4 regions of the Streptomyces sp. NBC_00846 genome follow, and region 4 is predicted to be linked to each of the others. Evidence: riboswitches for the same ligand, from Rfam matches in the RefSeq annotation. Region 4 holds a riboswitch; each other region holds the start of a gene.
What was found. Region 4 has a riboswitch for cyclic di-AMP ahead of OG936_RS27010 (M23 family metallopeptidase). Riboswitches for the same ligand answer to the same signal wherever they lie in the genome.

Region 1: another riboswitch for cyclic di-AMP. It lies ahead of OG936_RS18505 (M23 family metallopeptidase); the one in region 4 lies ahead of OG936_RS27010 (M23 family metallopeptidase).
Region 2: another riboswitch for cyclic di-AMP. It lies ahead of OG936_RS34580 (transglycosylase SLT domain-containing protein); the one in region 4 lies ahead of OG936_RS27010 (M23 family metallopeptidase).
Region 3: another riboswitch for cyclic di-AMP. It lies ahead of OG936_RS13185 (transglycosylase family protein); the one in region 4 lies ahead of OG936_RS27010 (M23 family metallopeptidase).

The regions. Positions count from the first base shown of each region.
Region 1 covers NZ_CP108846.1:4,004,095-4,009,012, forward strand. The annotation lists gene OG936_RS18485 (hypothetical protein) at 171-392, shown strand; gene OG936_RS18490 (SPFH domain-containing protein) at 447-1,646, shown strand; tRNA gene OG936_RS18495 (tRNA-Met) at 1,856-1,929, shown strand; gene OG936_RS18500 (PP2C family protein-serine/threonine phosphatase) at 2,143-3,303, shown strand; cyclic di-AMP (ydaO/yuaA leader) riboswitch at 3,583-3,735, shown strand; gene OG936_RS18505 (M23 family metallopeptidase) at 3,747-4,918, shown strand, end outside.
Region 2 covers NZ_CP108846.1:7,518,506-7,523,423, reverse strand. The annotation lists gene OG936_RS34595 (alkaline phosphatase family protein) at 1-7, shown strand, start outside; gene OG936_RS34590 (APC family permease) at 147-1,544, opposite strand; gene OG936_RS34585 (hypothetical protein) at 2,038-2,331, shown strand; gene OG936_RS34580 (transglycosylase SLT domain-containing protein) at 2,465-3,229, opposite strand; cyclic di-AMP (ydaO/yuaA leader) riboswitch at 3,234-3,396, opposite strand; partial or broken gene OG936_RS34575 (ATP-binding cassette domain-containing protein) at 3,695-4,738, shown strand; partial or broken gene OG936_RS34570 (ATP-binding cassette domain-containing protein) at 4,721-4,918, shown strand, end outside.
Region 3 covers NZ_CP108846.1:2,872,883-2,877,800, forward strand. The annotation lists gene OG936_RS13185 (transglycosylase family protein) at 212-976, opposite strand; cyclic di-AMP (ydaO/yuaA leader) riboswitch at 980-1,151, opposite strand; gene OG936_RS13190 (transglycosylase family protein) at 1,452-2,423, opposite strand; gene OG936_RS13195 (cytochrome P450) at 2,529-4,118, opposite strand; gene OG936_RS13200 (nucleoside triphosphate pyrophosphohydrolase) at 4,128-4,918, opposite strand, start outside.
Region 4 covers NZ_CP108846.1:5,871,946-5,876,863, forward strand. The annotation lists gene OG936_RS27005 (M16 family metallopeptidase) at 1-319, shown strand, start outside; cyclic di-AMP (ydaO/yuaA leader) riboswitch at 649-816, shown strand; gene OG936_RS27010 (M23 family metallopeptidase) at 829-1,644, shown strand; gene OG936_RS27015 (GntR family transcriptional regulator) at 1,923-2,624, shown strand; gene OG936_RS27020 (HPr family phosphocarrier protein) at 2,822-3,103, opposite strand; gene OG936_RS27025 (GNAT family N-acetyltransferase) at 3,288-4,918, shown strand, end outside.

The DNA.
Region 1 (4,918 bases), 1.9 Mb from region 4:
CCTCTCCGGCCGTCCTTCGGACGGTCCTCCGTCGCGGGTGCGGAGTACCGTGGAGATGTCGAGGGAGGCTCGGGACGCCCAGGCCTCCAGGAGGCGGGGTCGCCTCGTGTTCATGAAGCGGCGTGAGAAGCGGCGTGAGCAGGCGAACGCGTGGACGCTCGCGAGGGCGCATGCACACGGCAGATGAGTCCGCCCGGAGCCCGGTCGGGGCGATCGGCCGTGTCACCGTGCCGATTCCGTCCGATGGCCCGGGCGAAGTACTGGTGGCCGTACGGGGCGGGTCAGAGGCCTACACCGCATGGTCGGCGACGTCGATCGACAGGGACGTGCGCGTCGTTGTCGTCGACTCGGTCTCGGCGCGCGGTGTGATCGTGGAACGCCTGCCGCCCTGAGCCGAAGCAGCGGTGCACCCACTCCGAGCAGAGACGCACGGCAGGAGTCTTCCGATGTTCTTCTGGCACGTTCCCGCCCCCAACGAGGCGATGCTCATATCCGGTTCCAAAGGACAGACGCTGGACACCCAGTTCCGGATCGTCACCGGTCACGGCAGTTTCGTGCTCCCGGTGAAACAGAAGGCGCGCATGCTCTCCCTGGCGCTGCGCGAGGCGGAGATCACCGAGGACTGCGTGACGCAGCAGGGCATCCGCCTCAACGTTCGGGCCGTCGCCGTCTTCAAGGTCGGTGACGACGCCGTGTCCATCGCCAACGCGGCGCGCCGCTTCCTGACCGAGCAGGAACAGATGGAGGAGCTCGCCGGCCGGATCTTCGCGGGCCACCTGCGTTCCATCGTCGGCGGACTGACCGTGGAGCAGATCATCCGCGAGCGCAACCGGGTCTCCCAGGAGGTCATCGCGGGCAGCCACGGCGAGATGGAGAAGCTCGGCATCGTGGTGGACGCCCTCCAGATCCAGGAGATCGACGACGCCACCGGCTACATCAAGAACCTCGCCGCCCCGCACGCCGCCGCGGTCGCCAGCCAGGCCCGGATCGCCGAGGCCAAGGCCGACCAGGAGGCCAGCCAGCGCGAACAGCAGGCCGCCGCGCTCAAGGCGGAGTACGAACGCGACACCGCGATCAAGCGGGCCGGCTTCCTCGCCGAGACCGAGCAGTACAACGCCCGCGCCGCGCAGGCCGGACCGCTCGCCCAGGCCAGGGCTTCGCACGAGGTCATCGAGGAGCAGACCGCACTGGCCGAGCGGCAGGCCGCACTCGCCGCGCAACGGCTCGAAGGGGAGGTACGGCGCCCGGCGGACGCCGAGGCGTACCGCCAGCGCACCCTCGCGGAGGCGGCCCGGGACCGGGTGAAGTTCGAGGCCGACGGCAACGCGTACGCCGAACGGACCGTCGCCCAGGCGCAGGCCGACGCCAACAGTGCGCGCGCCGCTTCGCTGCGCGACGGCAACCAGGAGCTGATCGCGGCCAACCGCATCGTCGAGAACCTGCCCGCCCTGGCCGACGCGGCCGCCCGGGGCATGTCGGGTGCGGACCTGACCGTTCTGAACGGCACCGACGGCGTCAATGAGATGGCGGCGGGCGTGGTCGGCCAGGGGCTGGCGATTCTCCGCTCCCTGCAGCGCGGTGCGAATCCGATGAAGCCCCCGGCGGTCAACGGGAAGGCCGCTCCCCGTATCACCGACACGAATTGAGGCGGCGGGGTGCGGGGGCGCGGGCTGGTCGCCGGGCGCATGGCCGGAGTACCGAGCGAGCGGCGGACGGGTGCCGAGCGGTCGGTGATTCGCTCAGCGGTTCACTCAGTGGCTCAGCGGTTCGCCCAGTGATTCGTCCGGTGATTCGCTCGGTGATTCGCTCAGTGGTCATGAGCCCGCCGCGCATGCCGTACAGTTGTGTTTACCGACGCGGGGTGGAGCAGCTCGGTAGCTCGCTGGGCTCATAACCCAGAGGTCGCAGGTTCAAATCCTGTCCCCGCTACTGAAGAACCAGGCCCGGCACGCATACAGCGTGCCGGGCCTGGTTCGTTCCCGCCATGGCCCGCCGAAGGAGCAGGTCCGGGCGGTGTATGAGCTGTGCCACGTACGTACCCCATCGGCCGACGAGGAGTCGCCGCGTGACTCCGCTCCGGCGAGCCTGGGGTGGGGCGCGGTACCGTCCGCAGCCGCGCGCGTACCGGGCAGGAGACCATAGGTGTGGAAGCGGCTGAAGGGGCGCGGCAGGCATGCCGAGGGCGGCACCCGTACCCGGCGGTTCGTCCGCGCGATGCCCGCCGTGATGATTCTCGGCGGGCTGGTGTTCGACTTCCTCACCCCGCCGACCTTCACCGCCATTCCGCTGTTCGTGGCGGCGCCGCTGATCGCCGCGCCGTTCTTCTCGCTGTCCAGGACCATCTGCACCGGCATCGCCTCGATGCTGGCCGTTGTCGTGCTGCGGCTGTACAGCAACACGCTGCCGGACATCGTGCCGCTGATCGAGCTGCTCACCCTGGCCACCGTCTCGGTCCTCGCGGTCGTGATCAACGGGGTCGTGCGGCGCGGCAGTGAGCAGCTGGCGTCCGCGCGAGTCATCGCGGAGACCGCCATGCGGGCGGTGCTGCCGAAGCCGTCCGACCGGATCGGCGGGCTGCATGTGGCGGCGCGGTACGTGGCGGCGCAGGCGGACGAGTTCGTCGGTGGTGACCTGTTCGCCGTGACGGACTCCCCGTACGGGGTGCGGTTGGTGGTCGGGGACGTGCGGGGGAAGGGACTCGACGCCGTGGAGTCGGTGGCGGTGATCATCGGGGCGTTCCGGGAGGCGGCCGAGCAGGAGCGTTCGCTGGAAGGCGTGGCGCAGCGGCTGGAGCGGGCGCTGGCGCGGGAGGGGCCGCGGCGGGGCGGGCTCGACGCGGTCGAGGGCTTCATCACCGCCGTGCTGGCCGAGATCCCGGCCGGGCTGCCCCGGGTGCGGGTCGTCAACCGCGGCCACCCCGAGCCGATCCTGCTGCACCCGGACGGGGCGCTGGAGGTGCTGGGGCCCACGGTGCCCGCGCTGCCGCTCGGGATGGACTTGGGGGCGTGGCCCGACCGGTCGGACGAGTGGGATCTGCCGGCGGGGACGACTCTGCTCCTGTACACGGACGGGCTCTCGGAGGCGCGGAATGCCGACGGGGTCTTCTATGACCCGGCGGCCCGGCTGCGCGGGCGGGTCTTCCCGGGGCCCGAGGAGCTGCTGTCCGCACTGACCGATGACGTACGGCTGCACACGGGGGGTGAGACGACCGACGACATGGCGCTGCTCGCGGTCGTACGTCCCGCGGAGGGGCAGCCGGACCGGCGCAGGACCGTGAAGATCGTCGGTCGCGAAGGGGTGTGACGGGTGGGGCGGGGGCTTCGTGCGAGCCGGGTCGGCCTTGGGCGCGGGATACCACCGTACGTAACCGAAGCACGTCGCTCCGCATAACATTTGACGCAACGTCAGAAACCGGGTGGCCGCTGAGGGTCGATCAACTCGTCCCATTCCACCCGGTTGTGCACCGTAAAGTCCAGGCCAAGGACGTGAACGATCAGTGGGAACAGCTTGGAATCAGGCCCCGGTGTCTATTAACGTTCGATAACGCAGCGCGGTCGTCCCAGCCGTCGTCAGTGGCGGCACCGTGCGCGAGCGCCGAATTCCGCAAGGGAACCGGGGAACCACCTACATGGGGTGAATCGGACACCTGTGTCTCGTGAGAGGCAGAGGGGTCCGTAGGAGACCTTCCTGCTCCGAACCCGTCAGCTAACCCGGTAGGCGAGAAGGAAGGAAAGGAGTGCGCCCCCGTGGCGTCCAACAAGCCTGCCCCCGAGGCCCCCTCTCGGTTCAACCCTGACTTCGGTTCCGACTTCGGCGCCGAGTTCGGATCCGGTTCCAACTCCGGCTTCGCTTCCGACTCCCCCTTCGCTTCCGACTCCGGCTTCGGCACCGAATTCGGTTCCGGCCCCGGCTCCGGCTTCGGCACCGACTTCGGTTCCGGCCCCGATCACAGGACCGGGGGGACGGGAACGGCGTACGGCACCGAGCCGGGCGGTGACTTCACCGGTGACTTCGGTGGCGAATTCCGCGTCAACGGTGACGGTGAGCCCGAACGCGGCTGGGGCGAGTGGAACCCCACCGAGGAGTCCGTCCGCCCCGTACGCGGCAAGCACCGCGTCGCCAAGCAGCGCAACGGACTTGCCCGTAGCTCCACGGTGCTCGGGGTCGGTGTCATCGCGGCGGTCGGTGCGGGGGGCATGGCCACCGCGCAGAGCAAGCCGCCGGTCTCCATCTCCCTTCCCGAGTCCATCGCGAACAAGCTTCCCGACGCCAAGTCCCTTCCGGGCGTCGGTTCTCTGTTCTCCGGGGAGTCCGAAGCCGACAACGCCGCTGTCGCCGCCGCTGCCGCACCGCTCACCACCGCCGGCCTCACGACCACCGATGCCGAGCAGGGCACGGCGGACGCGGGCGAGGCGCTCCGGGCGCGCATCCTCCAGCAGGCGGAGCAGCAGCAGGACGCCGCCGACACCGAGGCCAAGGCGGCCCAGGAGAAGGAAGCCGCGGAGAAGGCCGCCGCCGAGGCCAAGAAGCAGCAGGACGCGGCCGAGGCCAAGGCCGCCGCCGAAAAGAAGAAGGCGGAGGAAGAGGCCAAGAAGAAGGCCGAGGCCCTGCGGCTCGCCAAGCTCGCCGCCAGCTACGCCATCCCGACCTCCTCGTACACGATCACCTCGACCTTCGGCGAAGCCGGCTCGATGTGGTCTTCCGGTTACCACACCGGCCTCGACTTCGCGGCGCCGACGGGTACGCCGATCAAGGCCATACACGGCGGCACCATCAAGTCGGCCGGCTGGTCAGGTTCGTACGGCTACCGCACGGTGCTGGAGCTCGACGACGGTACGGAGCTGTGGTTCTGCCACCAGTCCTCGATCGGTGTGAGCGTCGGCCAGCAGGTCACCACCGGTGAGACCATCGGCCGGGT
Region 2 (4,918 bases), 1.6 Mb from region 4:
GAAGTGACACCCGGGTGTCCCGCGGATTCCCGCAGCACCGACGCCGCCACCCCCGACGCCCGTCATGAGGTGACGGCGGCGCGGGGTGACGGCGGGGCCGGACGGACCGGGATGCGGGACGTCGGTCGCGGGCCCCGGTCGTCCGGTCAGTGCTGCACGTCCTCCGGAATGCTGACCAGCCAGCGGGTCTCCTGGCGGGGCCGCAGGTACAGCGCCCAGTAGAGGGTGGCAACCGCGGTGATTCCGCCGGTCCACAGCAGGTATTCGGTCTCCTGCTGAGTCAGGATGTACGCGAGCACGGCAATGAGCAGCACGGGGATCGCAGGCCACAGCGGCATGCGCCAGGCCGGTGCCTCGCGGTGCGCCCCGCGGCGGCAGAGCAGAGCGGCGACCGCGACCAGCAGGTACATGGCCGTGACGGAGACGCCGGTGACGCCGTACAGGGTGTCGAGGTTGACGAAGCAGAGCGCCGCTCCGGGGACGCCGACGACCAGGGTCGCGACCCACGGGGAGCCGAACCGGCCGAGCCGGGACAGGGCGTTGTTGACCGGCTCGGGCCATGCCTTGTCGCGGGCGGAGGCGAACAGGACCCGTGAGTTCTGGATGACCATCACGATGCCCGCGTTGATGATCGCGAGGGCGACGCAGAGGCTGACGAACGTGCCGACGGCCGAGTTGGACCAGGCGGCGACCATGGTGTTGAGGTCGCCCGAGGTCAGGGCCGCGAGGTCCGGGGCACCGAGCGTGATGGCGATGACCGGGACGAGGATGACCGCCGTGGAGATGGCGAGGGTGGCGAGGACGGTACGGGCCACGTTGCGCCGGGGATTCTCCAGCTCCTCCGAGAGGTAGACGGCCGTGGAGAAGCCCTGGGTGATGAAGAGCGCGATCGCCAGCCCGGAGATCACCATCATCGCGGTGACCGTGGAGCTCGTCCCGCTCGACGAGGCGACCGAACCGTGCACCAGCGCGGAGGCTCCGCGCTCGGAGTGCGCGAAGCCGAGAACGGCGACGACGCCGGCCGCGATCACTTCCAGGACGAGGAAGATTCCGGTGATCCAGGCGTTGGCGCGCAGGTCCAGGAGGCCTGCGAGGGTGGCGAGCACCATGACTCCGGCGCCCGCGAGTGGGGTCGGTATCTGCACCACGGGAGCGAGGTAGTCGGCCGTGCCCATGGCGATGACCGGGGGCACGATCATCACGACCAGCAGGGAGAGCACGAAGACGAGCCACCCGGCCAGCCGTCCCGCCATGGTCGACACCATGGCGTACTCACCGCCCGCACTCGGGATGAGGGTGCCCAGTTCCGAGTAACAGAAGGCGACCGCGATACAGAGCAGCGAGCCGATGCCGATGGTCAGGGCGGTGTACGTGCCGAGGCTGGAGAACAGGTCCGGTACGACCACGAAGAGTGTCGAAGCGGGCGTCACGCAGGAGAGCGTGAGGAGTGTTCCGCCCACGACGCCGATGGAACGCTTGAGCTTCTGTGGGGTGGGGCCGGTCGCGGGGGCCAGCGCCTGGGGAGCGCTGAGCGTTTCGGTCATCGTGCGATTCCGATCAACAGGTGCGGTGACTGAGAACGGGAGCGGTATCGCCTCCAGACGAGGACGTAGTGAGCGTTTTCTTCGCTCCCAGCGCGACATGCAATCCCGACGAGTTCCGCAGGTCAAGAGCTGTTCACCTACGAAATTCGTTGTTTCGGCAAGCCGATACAACGGTTTGTCGTTGAAAGTGCGTCACTCTGCTGGATATCGACGGGTGCGGGAACCGCAGCGGGATCCGATGGAAAATTTTGCCCGTTCCAGGATCCGGAAAGGCGGGAACGTCCCGGAGCACCGCGGAGGGCGGAGGGCGGACGACAGAGGGTGGAGGGCGGAGGGCGGAGGGCGGAGGGCGGAGGGCGGAGAACGACCGACGACCGACGGCGGACGGCGGACGGCGGACGGCGGACGGCGGAGGACGCGCGTCGACCGGGCTGTGAGCGCCCGCGCTCCGACTGGGGGTGCGCATCCATGGACTTGGTGCCAGCCTGGAGTCATGGCTTGGGCGTCATGGACGACTCGCGGTGTGTTCTCCGGGCATGGTGGCGTGCTGACGGACGAGGTCGGCGTCCTGTCCGGGGACCTGACGGTTCACACGACCTGGGCCGATGACATGGCCCAGGTGACAGTGCAGTACACGGGTGCGATCGACTGGTTCACCATGTCGGGCAGCCCCGTGCCGTGCTGCTCCGAGGACGACAGCCGTCGTCTCCACGACGCGGTGGTGAAGTCCGTCCGTGAAGGAGCGGCGGCCAAGGTTCCCAGGCCACCGCCCAGCAGGCTGGAGTAGGTACCTCTGCCCCTGGAAGCGGCCGAACGGCGGTCCCTGACCGGCGGGTACGGTCCTTCACGAGAGGCCTGCTCGGCCCTCCGTGAACCCGTGAACCCGTCGGCCCTGAACCGCCGCCAGGAGCCGTTGTGCGTCAGTAGGCGCCGAACACGTTGTCGATCGAGCCGTACCTGTCGGCCGCGTAATTGCACGCTGCGGTGATGTTGGCGACCGGGTCGTAGCTGTCCATCGACGTGCCGGGCACGTGGTAGGCGCGGAACGTCGGGTCGATGATCTGCAGGAGCCCCTTGGACGGCGTTCCCTTGGCGGCGTTCGAGTCCCAGTTGTTGATGGCCCGGGGGTTGCCGGAGGACTCGCGCATGATGTTGCGGTGGATGCCGTCGTAGCTGCCGGGTATGCCGCGCTGGGCCATGACGGCCAGCGACTCCTTGATCCAGCCGTCCAGGTCATTGGTGTACTTGGCGGGGGCGGCGGCAGTGGTCGACACCGCGACGGTGTTCACGGCCGATACGCCGGTGGACGTGCCGGCCACGGCCTTGGCGCCGAGGGTCAGCTTCATGCCCGGGTGAATCAGCGTGGGGTCGGAACCGATGGTCTCTCGATTGTCCGCGTACAGCTTCTGCCAACCACCGCTTACGGAATGCCCCTTCGCGATCTTGGAAAGGGTGTCACCCGCGATCACGGAATAGATGGTGGGCGCGGCCTTCTGGGCGGAGATTCCCTTGGCTACGGCGGCCGGTGCCGTGGCCTTTGTGGTGGCAGCCTGGGCCGGCGCGGCCGAAGCGAATCCGGCGCAGACCAGCGGCAGCACGAGGGCGGCTCCGCCCGTGGTCGCGGCAATGAAACCGCGGGTCCGCGAAGTGGGCTTGCGACGACGATACTCACCCGTTGTGGGCATGGCGAATTCCTCTCCGTCGCCTACGAGGTGAGCTGTCGGGTTCAGGCTGGAGATGCCTGGCCGCATGCAATTGCGACTTCACCCCGAGCCATACCGGATACCGGTTCGGCGGCTTACCTGGGTCCCCCGCTCCTGCCGTACGTGAGTGGGTTGGTCGGATTCTCGGACGGCGGCAGGATTCGGCGTTCCGTCCGGATTGACGGTGACCGTAGGCGAGAAATACCGAAGGGAACAAGCCCCTATTTTTTGATCACAATTCATTTGCAAGATCGAATCACGGAAGGGGAAGTAAGCCACCTCACATCGCCATGCCAAATTTCCTTGCACAGAAGGGAAGCGGGTGACGCTCCACGACATCGCGAGGCCTGAAAGTGACTCACACCACGCAGCTTCAGAAACGGGCATACCGGACAGCGTCGAGAGATCGCAACTCCCCCCAAATGCCCCTTTGTTACCCAAGAGCCCATGTCTAACGAAAGAGCACATATGGGACATTTGGCTGACTCTTCGCCTGTTCTCGCTCCGGTGCACCACCGTCGGGCCGGCCACACCCGGCAGGACCGGCCCCCGACCCCTCGCGCCACTCCCCCGCACGGCATCGAGGCGTTGCCTTCCGCCCGCCTGATCGCTAAGGTTTCGAGCTGTCCTGTTGTCTCCGATAGAGGTGGACGTTGCGCATCTGAGGTTCGCGATCATCGCGCCGTACGACTCCGGTCGTACGCCCGTCACGCAGTAGCAGTGTGTTGTCCTGCCCGTGACCCCGCGTGGATGCGACCTCGGGTGCATGAGCCGTCCCTCGATCTTTCGGACCGCCGCGCCTGTTCCTGTTTCGGTCGCTGCGTGGTGCTCGCATACGAAGCCCCCTTCACCGCGCTCACGACTGCGAGGATCACCATGGCGACACCCACCACCCCCAGTGCCTCCCTCACCTGCTCCGCCCTGTCCTTCCAGTGGCCGGATGGCACGACCGTCTTCGACGGGCTCTCGCTCAGCATCGGCAGGGGCCGCACCGGCCTCGTCGGCAACAACGGCGCGGGCAAGTCCACACTGCTGCGCCTGCTGGCCGGCCTGCTGCGCCCCGCCCAGGGCTCGGTGACCGTCGGCGGCAGCCTCGCCCACCTTCCTCAGAACATCACCCTCGACACGACGCTGCGGGTGGACGAAGCCCTGGGCATCGCCGAGCGGCGCGACGCGCTACGCGCCATCGAGGCCGGGGATGTGGACGAGAAGCACTTCGAAACGATCGGCGACGACTGGGACGTGGAGGAACAGGCCCTCGCCACGCTGGGATCGCTCGGGCTCGGATACCTGGAACTGGACCGCACCGTGGGCCAGATGTCCGGCGGGGAGACCGTCCTGCTGCGGCTGGCCGCCCTGCTGCTCGAACGCCCCGACGTCCTCCTGCTGGACGAACCGACCAACAACCTCGATGTGTTCGCGCGCCGCAGGCTCTACGACGCCGTCGACAACTGGCGCTCCGGAGTACTGGTCGTGATCAGCCACGACCTCGAACTACTCGAACGCGTGGACCGCATCGCCGAACTGCGCGCCGGATCCGTGAGCTGGTACGGCGGTGGCTGGTCGGCCTACCAGGAGGCCCTGGCCACCGAACAGGAGGCCGCCGGACGGACGTTGAGGGCCGCGGAGGCCGACGTGCGCCGACAGAAACGCGAACTGGAGGAGACCCAG
Region 3 (4,918 bases), 3.0 Mb from region 4:
AGGACCCGAGGACGCTCATCGCCGGACAAACCGTCAGAATTTTACTGGTCAGCAACTACAACAGTTGAACGATCACACAGAGCGGAAGCGCCACGTAGGGGTGGCGCGCGGGGGTGCCGGCCGGGGTGGCATGCGACACAGGAAACCCCGGCCCGGCGCATACGGGGGGATGCGCGCCGGGCCGGGGTGCTCGGGGAGGAGAGGCCCTGGACTACTTGGTCAGGTGCAGCTGCTGACCCGGGTAGATCAGGTCCGCGTCCTTGACGATGTCCTTGTTCATCTCGAACAGCCGCTGCCAGCCGCCCTCGACCTTGTGGTCGGCGGCGATCTTGCTCAGGGAGTCGCCGGAGACGACCTTGTACTCGCCGTCACCCTTCTTGACCTTCTGGCCGGTCGGGGTGGTGACGGTCTTCTTCGACTCGGCCTGCGGGGCGGCGGAGCGGTCCGAGCGGTCGGCGGCGGGGGCCTCGGCGCGCTCGGCCTTCTTCGGCTGCGCCTGCTGCACCGGCTGGGACTGCTGCTTCGGCGCGGCCGGGGCGCTCTGCTGCTTGGTGGCGCCGGAGTTCGAGGAGGAGCCGGTGTCGACACCCGGGTTGACACCGTCGTTGGTCAGATTGCCGGCACCGGCACAGCCCCAGGCGCCCGGGCCCTGCATGGCGAGGAGCTTCTCGGCGGTGGCGATCTGCTGGGCCTTGGTGGCCAGGTCGGCACGGGGGGCGTACTGCGTACCGCCGGCGGCGGCCCAGCTGGACTGCGAGAACTGCAGACCGCCGTAGTAGCCGTTACCCGTGTTGATGGACCAGTTGCCACCCGACTCGCACCGGGCAACGGCGTCCCAGGTGGCGACGGAGGCGGCGGAGGCGCCGGTCGCGCCCATCAGCGGAACGGCGACGGCAGCACCGGCGACACCGGCGAGCGTGGCGACACGGACGGCCTTGGACGGGCGGCGGTGCTTGCCCTTGCTGGAAAACAGCATGGAACTTCTCCTCACCGACGCCTACGAGGTGAGCTGTCGGGTTCGGGCCAAGTGAGTTGCCCGGCCGCACGTCCTAGCGCGCGACTTCACCCCAAGCCGGTCCTGATGCGTCTTTCGACGATCGGGCCCGGCGCTTACCTGGGTCCCCCGCTCCTGCCTACGGCGCTTTACGCGTCTGTTCCCTTCGACCGACGGCAGGATTCGGCGTGACGGTCGACGGGGCCCGCGGTGCGAGCGGTTCCGACCGTAAACATAGGCAACCCCCACTTTCAAAGATGGACACATCGGACAATCAGCCCTTACTTGCATGTGAGGAACCATCGTTTTCGCAGGTGGGAGGCGATACAGCCGGAGTCCCCGGGCGCGACACGCCAGTTGACGCAAAGAGACCCATGTCTCACTTACGCATAAGCGGACATAGGCCTCTGAACTGCCCCGATTTTTGGGTCTCTTTTAGTCGATTTTCAGACCGCCCTCATTCGGCCTTCACGCCGAGATCGAGACTCTGGCCAGGGAGAATGAGGTCCGGGTCGGAGCCGACGGCACTCTTGTTGGCCTCATAGAGCGCGGGCCAGCCACCAGGAACCTTCTGTGCGTCAGCAATCGCCCAGAGATTGTCGCCGGGGCGGACGGTGTACGTGCCGTCGGCGGCCGAGGCGCCCGCGTCGCGTGCGTCACCGTCGCCACGTGAGGCATGGCGGCCCGACTCGCGGCCCAGCCCGCCGTCCGCACCCCGGCTCGCCTCGGCGGCCGGTGCGCCACGGTGCTTGCCACCCGTACGGCTGAGGGAATCGGATGAATCACGCACATCGTGCACTTCGGGCGCGTCGGAGGACGGGGCGGCCGACTCGGTGGTCGAGGGCCGCGCGGAGGACTTGGCCTTGTCCGTCGACCCACCGGCACCGCCCGAGCCCTTCGAGCCGCCCTTGCCGTGCGTGGCGCCCTTGCCGTTCGTAGCGCCCTTGCCGTTGCCGTTCGACGGTGTGGCGTCCGACGTGCCGTCAGCCGGCTCCGTGCTCTGCGCCGGCTCGGGGGCGGGCGCGATCCCCGGATCGACGCCCGGCAGCGTCCCGTCCTCCGCAAGGCCGGAGATGACCGCACAGCTGGGCCAGGCCCGCGGGCCACGGTCCTCCAGGACCTTCTCGGCCACGGCTATCTGCTGCGCGCGGCTGGCGAGGTCGGCGCGCGCGGCGTACGAATCGCCGCCGTACGCCTTCCAGGTCTCCTGCGAGAACTGCAGGCCACCGTAGAAGCCGTTGCCGAGGTCGGCGCTCCACATGCCGCCGCTCTCGCACTCGGCCACCCGGTCCCAGGTCGTGGCGTCGGCCGCGTGCGCGCCGGCCGCGCCGAGCAGCGGGATGGCGATGGCCGATCCGGTCACGCCCGCGGCGACGACGATGGCGGGTGCCTGACGAGGGCGACGGTGTCTGCCGTTCGCGGAGCCCATGGGGATGCCTTCCGTGTGACTGACGAGTGACTGGTGAGTCGAACGGTGAACCTAGCGGGACTCGAACGCGCGTCACAAGTCGATGCAGCGCAGATCACGTGAAAGTCACAGCGTTGACGGGTCATCACTTCGTGTCGGCGTGGACCCCGGTGTGAACTCCACGGGCAGTGTGCGCAGTCCACGCATGATGAGCCCGCCACGCCACCTCAAATCGGCATGTTCCACCGCAAGTCGCAGGTCGGGAAGGCGCCTCAGGAGCGTGGCGAGGGCGGTCTGTCCCTCCAGCCGGGCGAGCGGTGCTCCCAGGCAGTAGTGGATGCCGTGCCCGTATCCGAGGTGCTGATTGTCACTCCGCGCGAGGTCGAGCGTGTCGGGGTCCTCGAAGCGTTCCGGGTCGCGGTCGGCGGCGGCGAGGACGACGAGTACGGGGTCGCCGGCCGCGATCTCCTGTCCGCCGAGCGTCAGCGGCTCGGTGGCGAACCGCCAGGTCGCCAGCTCCACCGGACCGTCGTACCGCAGCAGTTCCTCGATCCCGGTCTCCAGCAGCCGGCTCTCGCCCGCGTCGAGGGAGAGTTGCAGCCGCTCGCGCTGTGCGGGGTTGCGCAGCAGGGCGTACACGCCGTTGCCGACGAGATTGACGGTTGTCTCGAATCCGGCAAACAGGAGGATGAAGGCCATGGCCGCGGCCTCGTTCTCGGTGAGGTGCTCGCCGTGGTCGCTGGCCCGGATCAGCCCAGAGATCAGATCGTCCCCCGGGTTCTCCCTTTTACGGTGGATCAGTTCGGCGAGATAGCCGCGCATCTTCTTCACCGACCTGGCCACCCCGCCGCGCGGGCCGCCGCCGTGCCGGATCATCATGCCCGCCCAGTCCCGGAAGTCGTCCTGGTCCTCGGGCGGGACGCCGAGCAGGTCGCAGATCGCGTAGATGGGGAGCGGGAACGCGAAGTCGTGGATGAGGTCCGCCTTCCCCTCCGCGATGAAGCGGTCGATGAGGCGGTCCGTCAGTTCCTGCACCCGCGGGGCGAACTCGGCGACCCGGCGCGGGGTGAACGCCTTGGAGACGAGGCGGCGCAGCCGGGTGTGGTCGGGCGGGTCGATGTTCAGCAGATGCGTCATCAGCTCCGCCTTGCGCTCGCCCGGGATGCCCGTCTTCCCCTTGGCGTGCGCCGGCTCGGCGTGATGCGCCGGGTTCTTGGAGAGCCGGGCGTCGGCGAGGGCCTGACGGGCATCCGCGTACCGGGTCACGAGCCAGGCCTCGACGCCGCTGGGCAGCGCGGTGCGGTGCACGGGGCTGTGCTCGCGCAGCCAGGCGTAGGCCGGGTACGGGTCGGTGGCGAACTCCCACGTGAAGAGTTCGGGTGCGTCGGCGGGGCGGGCGGCGGACCGACCGGCGGGACAGGCGACGGGGTCGGCCGCCGGCTGATCGGCGGGGCAGGCGGCGGAGTCGGCCGCCGGCTGATCGGCGGGACGGTCGTCGCGGCCGTCCGCGGGCTGACCGGTGGGACGGGCGGCGGGGCAGGCGGCGGAGTCGGCCGCCGGCTGATCGGCGGGACGGTCGTCGCGGCCGTCCGCGGGCTGACCGGTGGGACGGGCGGCGGGGCAGGCGGCGGGGTCGGCCGCCGGCTGATCGGCGGGACGGTCGTCGCGGCCGTCCGCGGGCTGACCGGTGGGGCGGGCGGCGGGGCTGTGGTTCACCCCCCGACGTTATCCGTTGCCCTCCGCCGCCCGGATGGCGTCCCGGTAGGCGCGGCCCGCGGCCCGCAGTGCGGCCTCGGGGTCGATGCCGTCGCGTTCGGCGCGTACGGCGAGGGCGAGGAGCTCGTAACCGATGCCGTCGCCCGTGGGGAGCGCCACGTCGAGCTCAGCGGTACGGACCCGGCCGGCCAGTTTCGCCGCCAGGGCGAGCCCGGGCTGGCCGAGCGGCACGCCGTCGGTGACCGAGTCGCGCTGCTTCTCGACGGCCTTGGTCCGCAGCCAGTGCGCGTGGACGTCCTCCGGGGTCTCGGCGGTCTCGTCGCCGAAGACGTGCGGGTGGCGGTGGATCAGCTTCTCGACGAGGGTCGCGGCCACGTCGTCGACGGAGAAGGGTTCCTCCCCGTCCTCAGGGCGGCCTTCCTCCGCGATCCGCGCGTGGAACACGACCTGGAGCAGTACGTCCCCGAGCTCCTCGCACAGTTCGTCGCGGTCCCCGTCCTCGATCGCCTCAACGAGTTCGTACGCCTCCTCGATGGCGTACTTGGCGAGGCCCTTGTGGGTCTTCTGCGAGGTCCAGGGGCATTCGATCCGGATCCGGTCCATGACCTGGACCAGATCGAGGAGCCTGGCGCCCGGCAGATCGTACGAACCGGGCAGCAGCTCCAGGTCCGGCATCTGTACCCGTCCCGAACCGGCCAGCCGGGCGAGCCCGTCGGTCAGCGGCTGGTTGCCTTCGCCGCCCGTGAGGACGACGACGCTCCGGCCGCCCGCGCAGGCGTCGACGAGCTCCTGCGCGGTGG
Region 4 (4,918 bases):
CCTGGCCGCCGAGGGGCTGACCGACGAGGAGCGCGAGACGGCCGTGCAGAACCTCGTCGGTGTCGCACCGCTGAAGTTCGAGACGGCGGCCTCCGTCGCCGGCACCCTCGCCGACCAGGTCGAGCAGCACCTCCCGGACGACTACCAGGCACACCTGTACGCCCGGCTTGCGGAGACCGGCACGGTCGAGGCGACCGCGGCGGTGGTCAACGCCTTCCCGGGCGACCGGCTGGTCACGGTCCTTGTCGGTGACGCGGCGCAGATCGAGGAGCCGGTCCGGGCACTGGACATCGGAGAGGTGTCGGTGGTCACCGGCTGACGGGCGTACCTGTCGCGGACGCGGGAGGCGGCCTGACGGTCCGGCCGGCCCGCCAGGCCGCGACAGTTCGCTTGTGACGGGTCACCTGTGACAGCCCACTGGTCGCCCGGTCCACCAACCCGTCGCATGTCCACATACCGGGACAAGAGGAAGACCCCTGTGAGCGAGATCTCGCCGGGGTCTTCCTTTTTGCCCGTTCTGGTGGAGAGGTTGTCTGTCTGTCTTGTGGGATGCGCTACAAAACGACCTGTCCGTTTGGTGAATGAAAGTGACCCCGCTTAGCGTCGGCCGGGCTGTCCGTCACTCGTATGCCGCATCCGCGACGTACCGGACAGTCATCGCCGAGTCCCCGTCAGGCGCGAGCCTGGGGAGCCGGGGACCCACGAAGTCCCTGGGGTGAATCGGATGCCTGAGCCTCACCGAGGCCGAGTAATCCGTAGGAGACCTTCCTGCTCCGAACCCGTCAGCTAACCCGGTAGGCGAGAAGGAAGGAAAGGACCAGCCACTTCATGGCGTTCACCCGTGCCACTGGGAAGCATCGTGCCCCGAGTCGACTGACGCGCAGGAGCGCGAAGATCGCCGGCGTCGCGGCCCTGGCCACCACCGGCGTCATCGGCGGCGCGGCCTCTCCGGCCCTCGCAGCGGACACCGGGGTCACCTCCGTCGGCGAGACCGGCCTGAACCAGGTCATTGGCATCGACAGCGCCCTCGCCGACCAGATAGAGGCCCAGGCCGCCGCACAGCAGCACCAGGCCGATGCCGCGGCGAAGGAGAAGGCGGAGGCCCAGCGGAAGGCCGAGGCCAAGAAGCGGGCCGAAGCCAAGAAGAAGGCGGAGGCCGAGGCCGAAGCGAAGCGCGCGGCCGAGGCGCGCGCGGAGAAGGTGCGTGCCGCCCGGTCCGCCGAGCGCACCCGCCTGGGCGCCTTCCGGCTCCCGGTCGCAGCTTCGTACGTCACCACCGGCTACAAGTCCAGTGGCTCGCTCTGGTCGTCCGGCAGCCACTCGGGCATCGACTTCCACGCCGCGTCCGGCAGTTCCGTCGTCGCCGTCGGTGCCGGTACGGTCGTCGAGGCCGGCTGGGGCGGCGCGTACGGCAACAACATCGTGCTCCGGATGTCGGACGGCACGTACACGCAGTACGGCCACCTCTCCTCGATCGGCGTCTCCGTCGGCCAGAGCGTCGGCGCGGGCCAGCGGATCGGCCTCTCCGGCTCGACCGGAAACTCCACGGGCCCGCACCTCCACTTCGAGGCCCGGACGACGCCGTCGTACGGCTCCGACATGGACCCCGTCGCCTACCTGCGCGCCCACGGCGTCAACGTCTGACCGAAGCCGCCCGTCCCACCTGCAGCACCTCTTCGAAGGCCCCGGCACACACCGGGGCCTTCGCTGTGCCCGGCCTCCGCTGTGCCCGAATTTCGCCGTGCCCGGCCTCCGTGTCTGCCCGTGGTGCCCGTCTGCGGTACCTGCCCGCCGAGTCGCTCCGTGGCCAAGAGATATTCATGATTTTCCACCCGGCATCGGAATTCGGCCGCACTGCAATAGGGTCGCAGAACAGGCGTCGGTCGGCCGCGTTTCGCGGGGATTAAGGCGGAGGTTCGGACATGCGCATTCCCGCGCATTCGGTATGCACGGCAATCCGTGACGACATCGTCTCCGGTTTCTTCGAACGCGGTGGCCGGCTCACAGAGGAGTTGCTGGCGCGTCGATACGGGGTCTCCCGCGTCCCGGTACGGGAAGCGCTGCGCACCCTGGAGTCCGAGGGTTTCGTGGCCACCCGGCGGCACGCGGGCGCCTGCGTGGCCGAGCCCACCCGACAGGAGGCCGCCGACCTGCTGGAGGTCCGGATGCTGCTGGAGCCGCTGGCCGCCGCGCGCGCCGCGCAGCGCCGCACCGAGGCGCATCTCAAGGTGCTGCGCGGTCTGGTCCGGCTCGGCCAGGAGCGGGCCAGGCGGGGCGAGGGGGAGGATCTGTGCCCGTTGGGCGGCTGGTTCCACGAGACGTTGGTGCAGGCCTCCGGCAGTCCCGGCCTGATCGCGCTGCTCACCCAGCTCCGGCACAAGATCGCCTGGATGTACGCGGTCGAGCAGCCGGCCTGCCCGGCGGATTCCTGGGCCGAGCACGGAGCCGTCGTGGACGCGGTGGCGCGCGGTGACGCGGAACGGGCCAGGGCGCTGACCGCCCAGCACGCCGAACGGGCCGCGGCCGCGCACCGGCTGCGCCGCGTCGACCGGCCGGACCGCCGGCCCACGGTCCCGCGCACCGGCCGGACCGCCGGCCCCCGGCCTCACGCACCGGCCGGGTAAGGCCTTCGTAACATCCCGTAAACACCACGGGCATCCGGCATTAGTAATTACGCCGTATACAAAGAGTTGTCATTCCGTGCGGCTTCCTTCGGGCTGTCCGAATTATCTTCGCTCTTCATTTTCACGAAGTTTCGCCCGAGAAAGCGAAAGAGCCGCGGACCCGGTCAAGCGGTCGCGGCTCTTTCGTAGGAAACGGGTCAGACGGTCTCCGGTAGCTCATCGAGCCCCTCGGCGACCAGCTTCGCCAGACGGTCCAGGGCGGCTTCCGAATCGTCGGCCTCGGATGCGAGCACGATCTCCTCGCCGCCGTGCGCGCCGAGACCGAGCACCGCGAGCATCGAGGCGGCGTTCACCGGGTTGCCATCCGCCTTGGCGATCGTCACGGGGACGCCGGAGGCCGTGGCGGCACGGACGAAGATGGAAGCGGGGCGGGCGTGCAGGCCCTCGGCCCATCCGACGTTGACGCGGCGCTCAGCCATGGTTCTGCCCTTCAGGAATCAACGGTTGTCTAGACCAGCCTCTCACGCGGTGCGCGATGCTCCAGGCCGACCCGCGGCCGACCCGCGGCCGGCCCGCAGCCCGTGCTCTACCGCCGTTCGGCCCCCTCAGACTGCCCCGGCCCCGGGACCTACGCGACCGCTGACGGAGCCGTAGTCTTTGCCCATGCAGCCCTCGTCGCAGCAGAGTCCGCAGCACGCGTACCCCGACCACTGGGAAGCGGACGTGGTCCTCCGCGACGGCGGAACCGCGCGGATCCGGCCCATCACCACGGACGACGCCGAACGGCTGGTCAGCTTTTACGAGCAGGTCTCCGACGAGTCGAAGTACTACCGCTTCTTCGCTCCGTACCCCCGTCTGTCCGACCGGGACGTGCACCGCTTCACCCATCACGACTACGTCGACCGGGTGGGGCTCGCGGTCACGGTCGGCGGCGAGTTCATCGCGACCGTCCGCTACGACCGGATCGACGAGCGGGGCAGGCCCGCCTCCGCGCCCGCCGACGAGGCCGAGGTCGCCTTCCTCGTCCAGGACGCGCACCAGGGCCGGGGGGTGGCCTCGACGCTCCTCGAACACATCGCCGCCGTCGCCCGCGAGCGCGGCATCCGCCGTTTCGCGGCCGAGGTGCTGCCCGCCAACACCAAGATGATCAAGGTGTTCCGGGATGCCGGATACACCCAGCAGCGCAGCTTCGAAGAGGGCTCCGTCCACCTCACCCTGGACCTCGAACCCACCGCCGAGTCCCTCGCCGTCCAGCGCGCGCGTGAGCAGCGGGCCGAGGCGCGTTCCGTGCAACGGCTGCTCGCGCCCGGTTCCGTCGCCGTCATCGGCGCCGGCCGCACTCCCGGAGGGGTCGGCCGCACGGTTCTGCGCAATGTCCTCGGGGCCGGTTTCACCGGTCGTACGTACGCCGTGAACCGCTCCTTCGCCGTCGACCTGGGCACGATCGACGGGGTCCCCGCCCACCGTTCGATCGGCGAGATCGACGAACCGGTCGACCTCGCGGTCGTCGCCGTCCCCGCCGACCGCGTTCCCGAGGCCGTCGCCGACTGCGGCGAGCACGGTGTCCAGGGGCTGGTCGTCCTCTCCGCCGGATATGCCGAATGGGGTGCCGAGGGCAGGGAGCGGCAGCGTGAACTTGTCCGCCAGGCCCGCTCGTACGGAATGCGGATCATCGGACCGAACGCCTTCGGCGTCATCAACAACTCCGAGGCCGTCCGGCTGAACGCCTCCCTCGCCCCCGAGCCGCCCGCTCCCGGACGCATCGGCCTCTTCACCCAGTCCGGAGCGATCGGCATCGCACTGCTCTCCGGGCTCTACCGGCGCGGCGCCGGCCTCTCCACCTTCATCTCCGCGGGCAACCGCGCAGACATCTCGGGCAATGACTTCCTGCAGTACTGGTACGAGGACCCGGACACGGATGTCGCCCTGCTGTACCTCGAATCGCTCGGCAACCCCCGCAAGTTCACCCGCCTCGCCCGGCGCACCGCGGCCGTGAAGCCCGTGGTCGTCGTGAAGGGCGCCCGGCACAGCGGCTCCACGCCGCCCGGCCATGCGGTGCCGGTCAGCCGGATCCCGGACGCGACGGTCTCGGCGCTCATGCGGCAGGCGGGCGTGATCCGCGTCGACACGGTGACGGAGATGGTCGACGCGGGCCTCCTCCTCGCCGACCAACCGCTCCCCGCGGGCCCGCGGGTCGCGATCCTCGGCAACTCCGAGTCGCTCGGTCTGCTCACGTACGACGCCTGCCTGGCCGAGGGGCTCCGCCCGCGCCGGCCCCTCGACCTCACCACCGC